One region of the Cryobacterium sp. 10I1 genome, then DNA from elsewhere that is predicted to be linked to it. Evidence: predicted binding sites of a transcription regulator. Region 1 holds the regulator's gene; the other holds the start of a gene.
What was found. The regulator HrcA, encoded in region 1, represses chaperone genes, less so after heat shock. The targets are predictions, from matches to a motif close to TTNGCACTCGNNNNNNNCGAGTGCNAA.
Positions count from the first base shown of each region.

Region 2: the regulator HrcA is predicted to act here: its motif matches at 3,522-3,548, upstream of groL (chaperonin GroEL).

Region 1 is NZ_JASJVF010000012.1:20,761-28,725, forward strand. Features, by position in the region: gene ybeY (rRNA maturation RNase YbeY) at 1-273, opposite strand, end outside; gene QN345_RS02605 (PhoH family protein) at 270-1,286, opposite strand; gene QN345_RS02610 (HIT domain-containing protein) at 1,387-1,776, opposite strand; gene QN345_RS02615 (16S rRNA (uracil(1498)-N(3))-methyltransferase) at 1,801-2,574, opposite strand; gene dnaJ (molecular chaperone DnaJ) at 2,579-3,691, opposite strand; gene hrcA (heat-inducible transcriptional repressor HrcA) at 3,754-4,767, opposite strand; gene QN345_RS02630 (DUF4870 domain-containing protein) at 4,935-5,357, shown strand; gene QN345_RS02635 (DUF4870 domain-containing protein) at 5,439-5,807, shown strand; gene hemW (radical SAM family heme chaperone HemW) at 5,819-7,045, opposite strand; gene QN345_RS02645 (DUF1990 family protein) at 7,048-7,695, opposite strand; partial or broken gene lepA (translation elongation factor 4) at 7,700-7,965, opposite strand, start outside.
Region 2 is NZ_JASJVF010000113.1:341-5,438, forward strand. Features, by position in the region: gene QN345_RS10990 (nitroreductase family protein) at 1-241, opposite strand, end outside; gene msrB (peptide-methionine (R)-S-oxide reductase MsrB) at 245-646, opposite strand; gene QN345_RS11000 (DUF3263 domain-containing protein) at 906-1,220, shown strand; gene QN345_RS11005 (LytR C-terminal domain-containing protein) at 1,290-1,865, shown strand; gene QN345_RS11010 (cold-shock protein) at 2,090-2,293, shown strand; gene QN345_RS11015 (DUF3048 domain-containing protein) at 2,453-3,463, shown strand; gene groL (chaperonin GroEL) at 3,593-5,098, shown strand, end outside.

The sequences.
Region 1 (7,965 bases):
GCAGAGCACGATGTCACCGAGGAGGCCGGCCGGTGTTTCGGCGTCTTCTGTGCCCGGCCTGAGTTCGTCCATCGGGAAACTCAGGACATCGGTGGGCCCCGGTTCATCCATCCACTGCACGTGCAACTGCTCCATCGCGCCCTCGTCGACGAGGAGGATCGCGAGATCGGCGTCGGCGTGCACGTGCATGGTGTCGAGGGCGAAGGCCGCGAGGCGCTGGAGCGCGACCTCGTCGACCGGGATGTCGGATTCGTTGTTGATTTCAATGCTCATGAGGGTCTCCGTTTCGGAAAGCGGTCGCGGATGCCGCCGGGTCGTTCTGGGCCGCGCTTGACGAACTCGTGGGCCTGTTCGCTTTCGATGCGCTGCGCCTGCCTGAGTGCGTCGTATTCGGTCCACGCGTCGACGATCCTGCCGACGAGGGAATGGCGTACGACATCCGCGCTCGTCAGGCGCACGAAGCGGATGTCGTCGACCGTGTCGAGCACCCGGGTCACCAGGCGCAGCCCGCTCGTGCCTGCGGGCAGGTCGATCTGGGTGACGTCGCCGGTGACGACCATCTTCGACCCGAAGCCGAGCCGGGTGAGGAACATCTTCATCTGTTCCGGCGTGGTGTTCTGCGCCTCGTCGAGGACGACGAAGGAGTTGTTCAGGGTGCGGCCGCGCATGTAGGCGAGCGGGGCGACCTCGATCGTGCCGGCCGCGAGCAGTTTCGGCAGGAGTTCCGGCTCCATCATCTCGCCGAGCGCGTCGTAGAGCGGACGCAGGTAGGGGTCGATCTTGTCGGTCAGGGTGCCGGGCAGGAAGCCGAGGCGTTCCCCCGCTTCGACGGCCGGACGGGTGAGGATGATCCGGTCGACCTCCTTGCGCTGCAGGGCCTGGACAGCCTTCGCCATCGCGAGGTAGGTCTTGCCGGTTCCGGCGGGGCCGATCCCGAAAACGATCGTGTCGGTGTCGATGGCATCGACGTATTCCTTCTGGCCGATCGTCTTCGCGCGGATGCTCTTGCCCCGTGAGGTGAGGATCGGCGGCCCGAGGCGAACGGAGGGGCTCGAGGTGCTGTCCTCGCCGAGCATGCGGGCGCTCGACTCGACCTCGGCCGGCGCGAGGTCACGGCCCTCGCGGATCATCACGAGCAATTCTTCGATCAGACGGCGGGCGGCGGCGACCTGGCTCGGCTCACCGGAGAGCGTCATCTCGTTGCCGCGGACGTGCACGCTGACCGCGGGGTGTTCCTTCTCGATCGCGCCGAGCAGCCGGTCCTGCGCGCCGAGGAGGCGCACCATGGCGACCCCGTCGATGAGGATCCGGGTCTCGACCGTCGTTTCGGACGGGAGCGCACCGGAGGGCAGGGACGGCACGGACTTCTCTGACGGCTCAGACAGCTCAGACGGAACCAAGTGTTCCCTCCCCGAGCGAGCCGGTCGCCCCGTCCTCCGACGGTTTCAGGGCGAGCACGTGGGCGTGGACGTGGAACACGGTTTGTCCGGCGGCGGCGCCGGTATTGAAGACGAGGCGGAACTGGCCGTCGGAAAGCTCGGTGGCGACCCGCCCGGCGACGGCGACGAGCTCGGCAAGGAGTCCGGGGTCGCCGGCGGCGAGTTCGACGACGTTGCGGTACGCCTCCGTCTTGGTCGTGACGACGATGTGCACGGGGGCCTGCGGGTTGATGTCGACGAATGCGATGATGCGTTCGGTCTCGGCGACGATGGTCGCGGGGATGTCGCGCGCGACGATGCGGCTGAAGACGGAGGGTTCTGCGCCGGTTTCTGACATGGTCCTATCTTAACCTGCCGGGGGTCACCACCGGTCGAGGGCGGCGTTGAGCACGGCGAGGGCGGCGGGCCCGGCCGTCGACGTGCGCAGCACGGTGTCGCCGAGGCGCACCCGCACGGCCCCGGCGGCTTCGAGCATCTCGAGTTCCGAGGCGGCGATGCCACCCTCCGGACCGACGACGAGCACGATGTCCCGCGCCGCGGTTGCCTGGGAATCGGCCGCGTCGGCCGCGTCGTCAATCGACGGCAACCGGGTCAGCCGGATGTCGGCGGTGGGCTCGAGGAGCAGCATCCGCGTGCCCCGCGCCAGCACGGCGAGTTGTTTGGTGCTCGTGAGGTCTGCGACCTCGGGAAGCCAGGGCCGGATCGATTGCTTGGACGCCTCGCGTACGATGGCGCGCCAACGCTCCCGTCCCTTGGCGACCTTCTGGCCCTCCCAGCGCGTCACCGAGCGGGCGGCCGCCCACGGAACGACGCCGTCGACGCCGAGTTCGGTCGCGGCCTGCACCGCCATCTCGTCGCGGTCGCCCTTGGCGAGTGCCTGAACAAGGCGGATGCGCGGGCTCGGCCTCGCGATGTTCCGCGCGCTGTCGACCCGCAGGACCAGCCGTCCGGTCTCCGCTTCCTCGACGGTCGTCTCCAGGAGCAGGCCGGACCCGTTCCCGGCGAGCAGGTGCTCCCCCGGCCGGACCCGGCTCACGGTGACCGCGTGCCTGGCCTCGGCACCGGTGATGGTCGCGACGGCTCCGACGGGGCAGTCCTCCGCGCGGAGGGACTCGTCGATGAAGAAGTGCGCCATCCGGTTAGACGCGGAACCGGTCGCGGAGCTTCGCGAAGAGTCCCTGCTGCACCGCACTGAGCGCGGGAGCCGGGGACTTGTGCTTCGCGGCGAACTGTTCGATCAGTTCCCTCTCCTTGTGGTCGAGCTTGGTCGGCGTCACGACGTGGATCCCGACCTTGAGGTCGCCGCGGCCATTGCCGCGGAGGCGCGAGACTCCGCGGTCCTTGACCGTGATGACTTCGGAGCCCTGCACTCCGGCACGGATCTCGACGGTGATGTCGCCGTCGAGGGCCTTGACCGTCGTGGTCGTGCCGAGGATCGCATCCGTCATGGGCACGTCGAGGGTGCAGAGCAGGTCGTCACCGTCGCGGCTGAACACGTCGTGGTGGCGGACCTTCATTTCGAGGTACAGGTCGCCGTTGGGGCCGCCGGCAGGTCCGGCCTCTCCGCTCCCGGGCATCTGCAGGCGCAGGCCCGTGTCGACGCCGGCGGGGATGTCGACCGGAACAGTGCGGCGGGCGCGGACACGGCCCTGGCCCTGGCAGGTCACGCACGGGGTTGCGATGATCGTGCCGAAACCGCGGCAGGAGCCGCAGGGGCTCGAGGTCATCACATTGCCCAGCAGGGAGCGCACGGCGCGCTGGATGTTGCCGGTGCCGTGGCAGATGTCGCACGTGACAGGGGCGGTCCCCGGCTGGCAGCAGGTTCCGCTGCAGGTCGCGCAGACGATGGCCGTGTCGACCTCGAGGTCGCGGTGGGTTCCGAAAATGATCTCGTCGAGGTCGAGTTCGACCCTGATCAGGGCGTCCTGGCCGCGTTCGCGGCGAGACCTCGGTCCACGGCTGCCGCCGCCCCCTCCGAAGAAGGTCTCGAAGATGTCGCCGAAGTTGCCGAAGTTGCCGTCGAACCCGGCGTTTCCGCCCGTACGGCCGTTGCCGCCGTGGTCGTAGTTGTCGCGCTGCTTCGGGTCGCTCAGCACGTCGTAGGCGTGGGTGACGTGCTTGAACCGCTCAGACGCATCCGCGCCGGGGTTCACGTCGGGGTGGAGCTGGCGGGCGAGGCGACGGTACGCCTTCTTGATTTCGTCGGTGGAGGCATCGCGTGCGACGCCGAGTACTTCGTAATGGTCAGCCAAAGCTGGCTCTCCTAGGTCTGTTTTCGTAGGTGTGCGGCGTGGGGGCTGGTCGAGGGACTCGCCTATTCGAGCAGGCGGGACAGGTAGCGGGCGACGGCACGGACGGCCGCCATGTTGTTCGAGTAGTCCATCCGGGTGGGGCCCAGGACGCCGAGGCGGGCAAGGTCTCCACCCTGCGAGCTGTAGCCGCTGGTCAGCACGCTGGTCTCGGAGAGTCCGAATGGCGCGTTCTCCCTGCCGATACTCACCGACACCCCATGCTGGTCTGTCGCCATCTCGCCGAAGAGGCGCAGCAGGACGACCTGCTCCTCGATGGCCTCGAGCACCGGATAGATGCTCCCGGTGAAGTCTTCCTCCGTGCGCACGAGGTTCGCGGCGCCGGCCATCACCAGCCGCTCCTGCCGGTTCGCACCGACCTGGTCGCGAAGGGTGAGGGTGACCAGGGAGACAACGTCCGGTTGCTCGCCGGCCAGGTCGGCGGCATCCGTGAGCGCGATCGCTGCTGCGCTCATGCTGAGGCCGACCACGGCGGCGTTGAGGCGGGCGCGGAGGCGGACCAGCAGCTGCTCCTCGAGCGGCCGGGGCAGCTCGATCACGCGTTGCTCGACCCGGCCGGCATCCGTGATCAGCACGGACAGGAGCCGGGTCTCCGAGAGCGCCACGAGCTCGATGTGGCGCACCCTCGCACGAGACAGCGAGGGGTACTGCACGAGCGCGACCTGGTGGGTGAGCTGGGAGAGCAACCGGACGCTGCGGGCGAGAACCTCGTCGAGGTCTGCGGACTGCCCGAGGAACGTCTCGATGGCCTGGCGCTGCGCTGCGGAGAGCGGGCGCAGATCGGCGAGGTGATCGACGAAGAGCCGGTACCCCTTGTCGGTCGGGATCCGCCCTGAGGAGGTGTGCGGGGCGATGATGAGCTCCTCCTCCTCGAGGAGAGCCATGTCATTGCGAATGGTCGCCGCCGACACTCCGAAGGAATGCCGGTCAACGATGGTTTTTGACCCGACGGGCTCGCGCGAGGCGACGTAGTCTTGAACAATGACCCGCAGAACTTCGAGGCTGCGATCCGAAACCATGACTGAATCGCCTCCTTTCCGGGTGACTGGGTGCCGGCGACTTTGGCACTCACGGCGTTTGACTGCCAATCATATCGCGACACACGGGGACACCCCCATTGCTAGCGGATGATTGGGCGCAGTACCTTGAGTCTTGTAACGGTCCTCCATCCGCACGGAAAGGCACGATGATGAGCAATTCAACCGGTAACAACGGCGAAGATCCGAACCTGGGCCAGCGCCCCCCGCAGCAGCCATACCAGCCGGCAGCACCCACACCCGTTGCCGCTGCTCCCCTCACCGAGACCGAGGACCGCCAGTGGGCGTCCTTCGCGCACCTCGGCGGCATCATCGGCCCGCTCCCCTCCCTGATCATCTGGCTCGTGTTCAAGGATCGCGGTCGCTTCACCGCCCAGGAAGGCAAGGAAGCCCTGAACTTCCAGATCACGATCGCCATCCTCTACGTGATCGGCTCGATCCTCCCGTTCGTCGGTGCCCTGATCATCTTCGCCGCCTGGGTCGTGGCGATCATCTTCTCGATCCTCGGGTTCCTGAAGGCGAAGGACGGCCAGGCCTACCGCTACCCCTTCGCCCTGCGTCTCATCAAGTAGCGCGGCGACCGGCGGAACCTCACACCACCCGGAGTATCTCGCGGGACCAGCACAACCAGATAACGCGTACAAGGAGCCCGAATGTCCACACCACCCCCCGCCAATTCCTACCAGCCCGTTACGCCGATGAACCCGTCGGACGAACGCTTGTGGGCCACCCTGATCCACGTGGGCGGAATCCTCTTCGAGTTCGTGCCCGCGCTCATCGGTTACCTCGTGCTCAAGGACCGCGGCCCGTTCATCCGCGCGCACGCGGCGACGGCGCTCAACTTCCAGATCACCCTGGCCATCGCCTATGTGGTCAGCGGAGTGCTGACGCTGGCGCTGGTCGGGTTCCTGCTGCTGCCCGCCGTCTGGGTCTTGAGCGTCGTCTTCAGCATCATCGCGGCCCTCGCGGCCAACAAGGGCGAGTACTACACCTACCCGCTCACCATCAAGTTCGTCAGCTAGACCGCAGCACCTTAATCCGCGAGAAGCCGCCGTACGACGGCGTCCGCGAGAAGCCGTCCTCTCCTGGTCAGTTCGACCGTCCCGGAGAGGGCGGCTTTCGCGTTGACGAGTTCATCGGCGATGAGACCGGCGACCTCGCGGCGACCGAGCGGCGAGAGCGAGTCGATCCGGATGCCCTCCCGGATGCGGGTGAGCAGGAGGACCCGCTCCACCTCGCGGGTCGTGTCGTCGAGGGTCTCGCGCCCTGCGGCAGGTGAGTCCCCGGCGAGGATCCGGTCGGCGTATGCGGAGGGGTGCTTGACGTTCCACCACCGCACGCCGCCGACGTGGCTGTGCGCACCGGGTCCGACCCCCCACCAGTCCTGGCTGCGCCAGTATGCGAGGTTGTGCCTGGACCGGTGCGCGGCATCCGTCGCCCAGTTGCTGACCTCGTACCAGCCGTAGCCGGCCGCGTCGAGGAGTTCGTCGGCGAGTTCGTAGAACTCGGCCTGGGTGTCCTCGTCGACGGGGGCGAGTTCGCCTCGGCGGATCTGCCTTGCGAGCTTCGTGCCGTCCTCGACGATGAGCGAATACGCGCTGATGTGGTTCGGGGACAGGCCGATGGCCTGCTCGAGGCTCGCGCGCCAGTCGGCACGGGTCTCCCCCGGCGTGCCGTAGATGAGGTCGAGACTGACGTCGAGCCCGGCATCGCGGGCCCACCCGGTGACGAGCGGGATGCGCTCCGGGTCGTGGGTGCGCTCGAGGGTCGCGAGCACCCGGGGCACGGCGGACTGCATGCCGAAGGAGACCCTGGTGAAGCCTGCGGCGGCGAGAGTGTCGAGGTAGGCGGCGTCGACGGAGTCCGGGTTGGCTTCCGTGGTCACCTCGGCGCCGTCCGCGAGGCCCCAGGTGTCGCGGACGGAGTCGAGCATCCGGACCAGGTCCACAGCGGGCAGGAGTGTGGGGGTGCCGCCGCCGAAGAACACCGTCGCGGCTTCCCGGTCCGGAACCCCGGAGTCGCGGAGGATGCGCCCTGCGGACTCGACCTCGGCGAAGGCCTGGCCCGCGTAGTCGTGCTGGGACGCTCCGCGCAGCTCGGTCGCGGTGTAGGTGTTGAAGTCGCAGTAGCCGCAGCGCACCCGGCAGAACGGCACATGCAGGTACACGCCGAAGTCGCGCTCGGATGCCCCGACGGCGGCGGATGCCGGGAGCAGGCCGTCGCGCGGTGCCGGATCGCCGAGGGGAAGGGCGCTGCCCATCGTCAGACCGCGCCGACCGGGTGCAGGGCGCGCAGGTAGCGGGCGGTGTACTTGGCCTGCTGCATGCGGACGATCGGCCAGGCGAGCCGGTAGTACCAGGTGCTCGGACGTGAGAAGGCCCGGATCGTCAGCCAGACGGAGTCATCGGCCTGTCGGTCGACGATGAACGCCTCCTCGCCGCTCGCGGGGTGGCCGTCAAGGGTGCCGTAGCCGAAACCGATGCGGTCCGTCTCGTCGATGACGTAGACGACACGTACGGGCGAGTCGACGGTGAACGGGCCCACTGCCACCGAGAGGCGCGCGGACATGCCGTTGACGATGTACGGGGTGCCGTCGTCGGCGAACGTCGCCTCGTCGACCGGGTGCTCCTGGTTCACCGAGGGGGTGCCGTCGGCGTTGAACACGATCCCGGAGTACTGGACGCCGGTGCTCTGCTGGAGGTCGGTGACGGTCATGCCACTGCCGAGCTGCACGCCCCAGGTCATCAGGAGCGCGGCAGCGGTCCGGAACCGCTCTTCACCGCTGCCGAGGCGAACGGTGCGTTCGAGCGGCCGGTAACCGCGCGGCGGGTACCGGAGCAGATCGGGGGCGAGGGTGCCGCCGATCGCCGCATAGGTCACGGCCGCGTCGGTGAAGGTGGAACGCCGCATCCGCCTACTTCTTCTCTTTCTTGGCCGGCTCGTCCCCCGAGAGCGCGGCGATGAAGGCCTCCTGCGGCACCTCGACGCGGCCGACCATCTTCATGCGCTTCTTGCCCTCTTTCTGCTTCTCGAGCAGCTTGCGCTTGCGGGAGATGTCGCCGCCGTAGCACTTGGCGAGGACGTCCTTGCGGATGGCGCTGATCGATTCGCGGGCAATGATGCGGGCTCCGATCGCGGCCTGGATCGGAACGTCGAACTGCTGCCGTGGGATGAGTTTCC
Region 2 (5,098 bases), on a different contig from region 1:
CGGACGGCGGTTCCGCACCGGCCTCAGCAGCGAGGCGTGCGGATGCCGCGGCGAACGCAGCCCCGAGCCGCATGCGGGCGTCCCCGCGCAGCTCGATCAGGCGCCAGGGTCGCAGGGCCCCGTGGTCGGCCACGCGCGCACACGCGGCCACGAGCGGGAGCAGGTCGTCGTGCGTGGGGGCATCCGGTGTCACGGCGGACGACGAACGCCGCCCGCCGATCGCCTCGAGCGGCGTGCACACGGTCTAGTCGACCGGCTTGAACTCGAGCGAGATGGAGTTCATGCAGTAGCGGTCGCCGGTCGGGGTGCCGAAACCGTCGTCGAAGACATGCCCGAGATGGGAACCGCAGTTCGCGCAGCGCACCTCGGTGCGGACGACGCCGAGGGAGGTGTCCTCGATGAGTTCGACGGCCTCCGGGCGCACCGACTCATAGAAGCTCGGCCAGCCGCACCCGGAATCGAACTTCGTGCCGCTCTTGAAGAGTTCGGCGTGGCAGGCGCCGCAGGTATAGATGCCGGAACGGCTCTCGTCGAGCAGCTCCCCGGTCCAGGCTCGCTCGGTGGCGGCCTGCCGCAGTACGGCAAACTTCTCCGGCCCGAGTTCCGCGGCCCATTCAGCGTCTGACTTCGTGACTTCGTAGTCCATGGTTCATCCTTCCCATCGGGCGAGGGCGCAGTGCAGCGTGGCCGCCAACCCTCCCAGCAAGCTTAAACTCAGCCCGGCAGGGGCGTATTCCGATTCCCGGGCCCGTTCAGCACTTTCACACCGGGACGCTCACCGGCACGCTCCCGCGCCTGCCCGGGCACTTTTCCTCCCGGCGAGGGAGCGACCCGCGTGGCCCAGCGAATCCATAGCCGACGCCAAATAGGATTCGAGCAGCGAATGGCGATGGTGAAAGAGGTGGATGGTGGACGGCGTGCGTGACCCGGACCCCGCCGACTCCCCGGGCGGCCTCACCGACCGCGACCGCGGCATCCTGAGCTTCGAACGGCGCTGGTTCACCCATGCCGGAGCCAAGGAGCAGGCGATCCGTTCCGAGTTCGGGCTGTCCTCGGCCCGGTACTATCAACTATTGGGCGTTTTGATCGACTCCCCTCTTGCCCTGGCTCACGATCCCATGCTGGTGAAACGGCTGCAGCGGATGCGTGCAGCCCGTGAGCAGGCACGGGAGCGCCGGACAGTGCGCGCTCCGGAGCACCGAACCAGCCCCGCCCCCTAGGCGCAGCCGGATTTCGACCCCGACGTTCCACCCATTCGCCCGCGACAAGAGGATCGACCCAGCCCCACAATGCCTCCCACCTATCCGAAAGACCGCTTCGACCACCTGCCGCACTCCCTCGACCGAGTGGGCGCCCATCGCGCCCCCGGAAAGAAGGGACGCCACTGGGTTGCGTTCTGGTGGGCACTGGGGGCAACGGCCGTCCTGATCGGCCTCGGAGTCTTCGGGATGGCCTCGCTCAGCAACAAACTCAACATCGCGATCCCCGGGCTGTCCTCCAGCTCGGCGACAGACACGGCGACGGATGCCGCGACCGCCGTTCCGACGGCCGTCGCGACGGTCGATCCGAGTCTCACCGTGACCGTGCTCAACGGCACAAAGGGCACGGGTGTCGCCAAGGCTGCCGGGGAAGCCCTCTCCGCGGCCGGCTGGACCGTCGGCGCGCTCAGTAACGCGAGCACAGAAGATGTGACCAAGACGACCGTGTACTACGCCGATGCGACCCTCGAGGGCGCCGCCCGCGGGGTCGCGGCTTCGTTTCCGGGATCCACGGTGCTCCTCGCGAGCGACTTCGCAACCTCGGGGGCCGACCTCACGGTCGTCGTCGGGGCTGACTTCGTGTCAAGCACCACGCCTGCGTCCTGACCGGCCATTCGCCTCCGGTTGTATAACTCCACGGGGGCTCCTCGTCAACCCCCTTTCGTTCTTTCTTGGCTTCAGTAATCTTTGACTCAGGTCGCTCATCTCGTTCGTCCGGTTGCCCCCTGGGGCAACCGACCGGTCGGACCGGATGGACGCAGTCACATGCGCCAGGCCCGGTACGGCCAACGGGCGGTTGCCGAAAATATCAGAGCACTGGGGAGTTACACATGGCGAACGGAACCGTCAAATGGTTCAACGCTGAAAAGGGTTTCGGCTTCATCACCGTCGACGGCGGCGGACAGGACGTCTTCGTCCACTATTCCGCCATCGACATGCACGGGTACAAGGTTTTGGAAGAGGGACAGCACGTCATCTTCGAACTGGGAACCGGGGCAAAGGGGCCACAGGCCGAGTCGGTACGTCCCGTCTGATCTGAAAAGATCAGGCGCACCCACACCAAGCGCACCCAATCTCGGGCAACACCCCGAGCCGCGCGGCATCCGCGAGTTTGCCGCGTTAGGGTGTGGGGCGTGACAGCGAAAAGAACTGCAAGAATCCACGGGCGAAGCACGGCACGACTTTTCGGTGCCGTGCTTCTTCCATGCCTCCTCTTGGTGATGACGGCGTGCTCCGGAACCGAGCCGCCCACCACGGCGACGCCGACGGCGACCGTGGAACCCACCGCCGCTGCCGTCGACGCCCCGGCGCCGCTGGCGATCGCGCCGCTTCGTGGCACGATCGTGCCGGCCGGGAAGGCTGCGAACCCGTCCCTCGCCGTGAAGATCGACAACCACGAGGCCGCCAGGCCCCAGATTTCGCTGGATCGGGCTGACATCGTCTTCGAGGAACTCGTCGAGGGCGGACTGACCCGTTACGTCGGCGTCTGGCAGTCCGACATTCCCGACGCGATCGGCCCGGTGCGGTCGATCCGGCCGATGGACCCCGACATCATCACGCCGTTCGGCGGAATCGTCGCCTACTCCGGCGGACAGCAGGTCTTCGTCGACATGATGAAGGCCACCCCCGTCATCAACTCGGTCTTCGACTACGACACGACGGGCCTGTTCTCCCGCGTCGCCGACAGGGAGGCGCCGCACAACGTCGTGCTGAAGGCCGCCGAACTCGTCGGGCGCAACGCTTCTGTCGCGCCGCCGGTGCAGCAGTTCGCGTACGCGGGCAGCATCGCGGCATCGACCGCCGGGGTCGATGGCACCCCGATCACCCAGATCAACGCGCGGTTCTCCGCATCGCGCTATCCCGGCTGGAGCTGGGACACCGCCTCACAGGCCTACCTGCGCTCGCAGGAGGGCGCCCCGGACCTCGACACGACCGGCGCCCGCAGGGGCGCCACCAACGTCCTCGTGCTCCGGGTCGACATCGACGGCACCTACGGCGAGGTGCCCAAGACCGTCATGATCGGTACGGGGGAGGGCTCGGTGTCCGCCGGCGGCAAGACCGTGCACGCGACGTGGTCGAAGGCCGGGCAGGCCGACCCGATCCGGCTGATCGACGACAACGGGGTCACCATTCGCCTCGCCCCGGGCAATACCTGGATCGAACTGATCCCGAACGGCACCGGCTCCGTCGAACTCGTCCCGTAGCCTCCCGACGCTTCCCGGCGCTCACTTGCACTCTCGACCCCTGAGTGCCAGAATCGACTTGGCACTCTCTCCTTTTGAGTGCCAACCCATCACCGTTTTGGTAACGTCCGGGAGGGACGAGAAACACATATGGCAAAGATCATTGCTTTCAACGAAGAGGCCCGTCGTGGCCTTGAGCGTGGCCTGAACATCCTCGCTGACACGGTCAAGGTCACCCTCGGCCCGCGCGGACGTAACGTCGTATTGGAGAAGAAGTGGGGCGCCCCCACGATCACCAACGACGGTGTCTCGATCGCCAAGGAAATCGAACTCGACGACCCGTACGAGAAGATCGGTGCGGAACTCGTCAAAGAGGTCGCCAAGAAGACCGACGACGTTGCCGGCGACGGAACGACCACCGCGACCGTCCTCGCCCAGGCGCTCGTCCGCGAAGGCCTGCGCAACGTCGCAGCCGGCGCAGACCCGATCAGCCTCAAGCGCGGCATTGAAAAGGCCACCGCTGCGGTCATCGCAGAGCTGATCGCCAACGCCAAAGAGGTCGAGACCAAGGAAGAGATCGCGGCCACCGCATCCATCTCTGCCGGCGACGCTGAAATCGGCGCGATCATCGCCGAGGCGATCGACAAGGTCGGCAAGGAAGGCGTCGTCACCGTCGAGGAGTCCAACACCCTCGGCACCGAGCTCGAGCTCACCGAAGGCATGCGCTTCGACAAGGGCTTCCTGTCCGCGTACTTCGTGACCGACCCCGACCGTCAGGAAGCGGTCTTCGAAGACCCCTACATCCTGATCGTCAACTCCAAGGTCTCCAACATCAAGGACCTCCTCCCGATCGTGGACAAGGTCATCCAGACCGGCAAGCAGCTCCTCATCATCGCCGAGGACGTCGACGGCGAGGCTCTGGCCACGCTCGTTGTGAACAAGATCCGCGGCATCTTCAAGTCGGTCGCCGTCAAGGCTCCCGGCTTCGGCGACCGTCGCAAGGCCCAGCTGCAGGACATCGCCATCCTCACCGGTGGCCAGGTCATCTCCGAGGAGGTCGGCCTCAAGCTTGAGAACGTCACCCTCGACCTGCTCGGCAACGCGCGCAAGATCGTCATCACCAAGGACGAGACGACCATCGTCGAAGGCGCCGGAGACCCCGAAGCCATCGCCGGTCGCGTTCAGCAGATCCGCAACGAGATCGAGAACACCGACAGCGACTACGACCGTGAGAAGCTCCAGGAGCGTCTCGCCAAGCTCGCCGGCGGCGTTGCCGTCATCAAGGCCGGCGCCGCGACGGAGGTTGAGCTCAAGGAGCGTAAGCACCGTATCGAGGACGCCGTCCGCAACGCGAAGGCTGCTGTCGAAGAGGGCATCGTCGCCGGTGGTGGCGTCGCCCTCATCCAGGCCGGCAAGACCGCGTTCGAGAAGCTCGAGCTCGTCGGAGACGAGGCGACCGGCGCGAACATCGTCAAGGTTGCCATCGACGCCCCGCTCAAGCAGATCGCCCTCAACGCGGGTCTCGAGCCCGGCGTCGTCGCCGACAAGGTGCGCAACCTGCCGATCGGTTGGGGCCTCAACGCCGCGACCGGTGAGTACGTTGACATGCTCCTCGCCGGCATCAATGACCCGGTGAAGGTCACCCGCTCCGCGCTG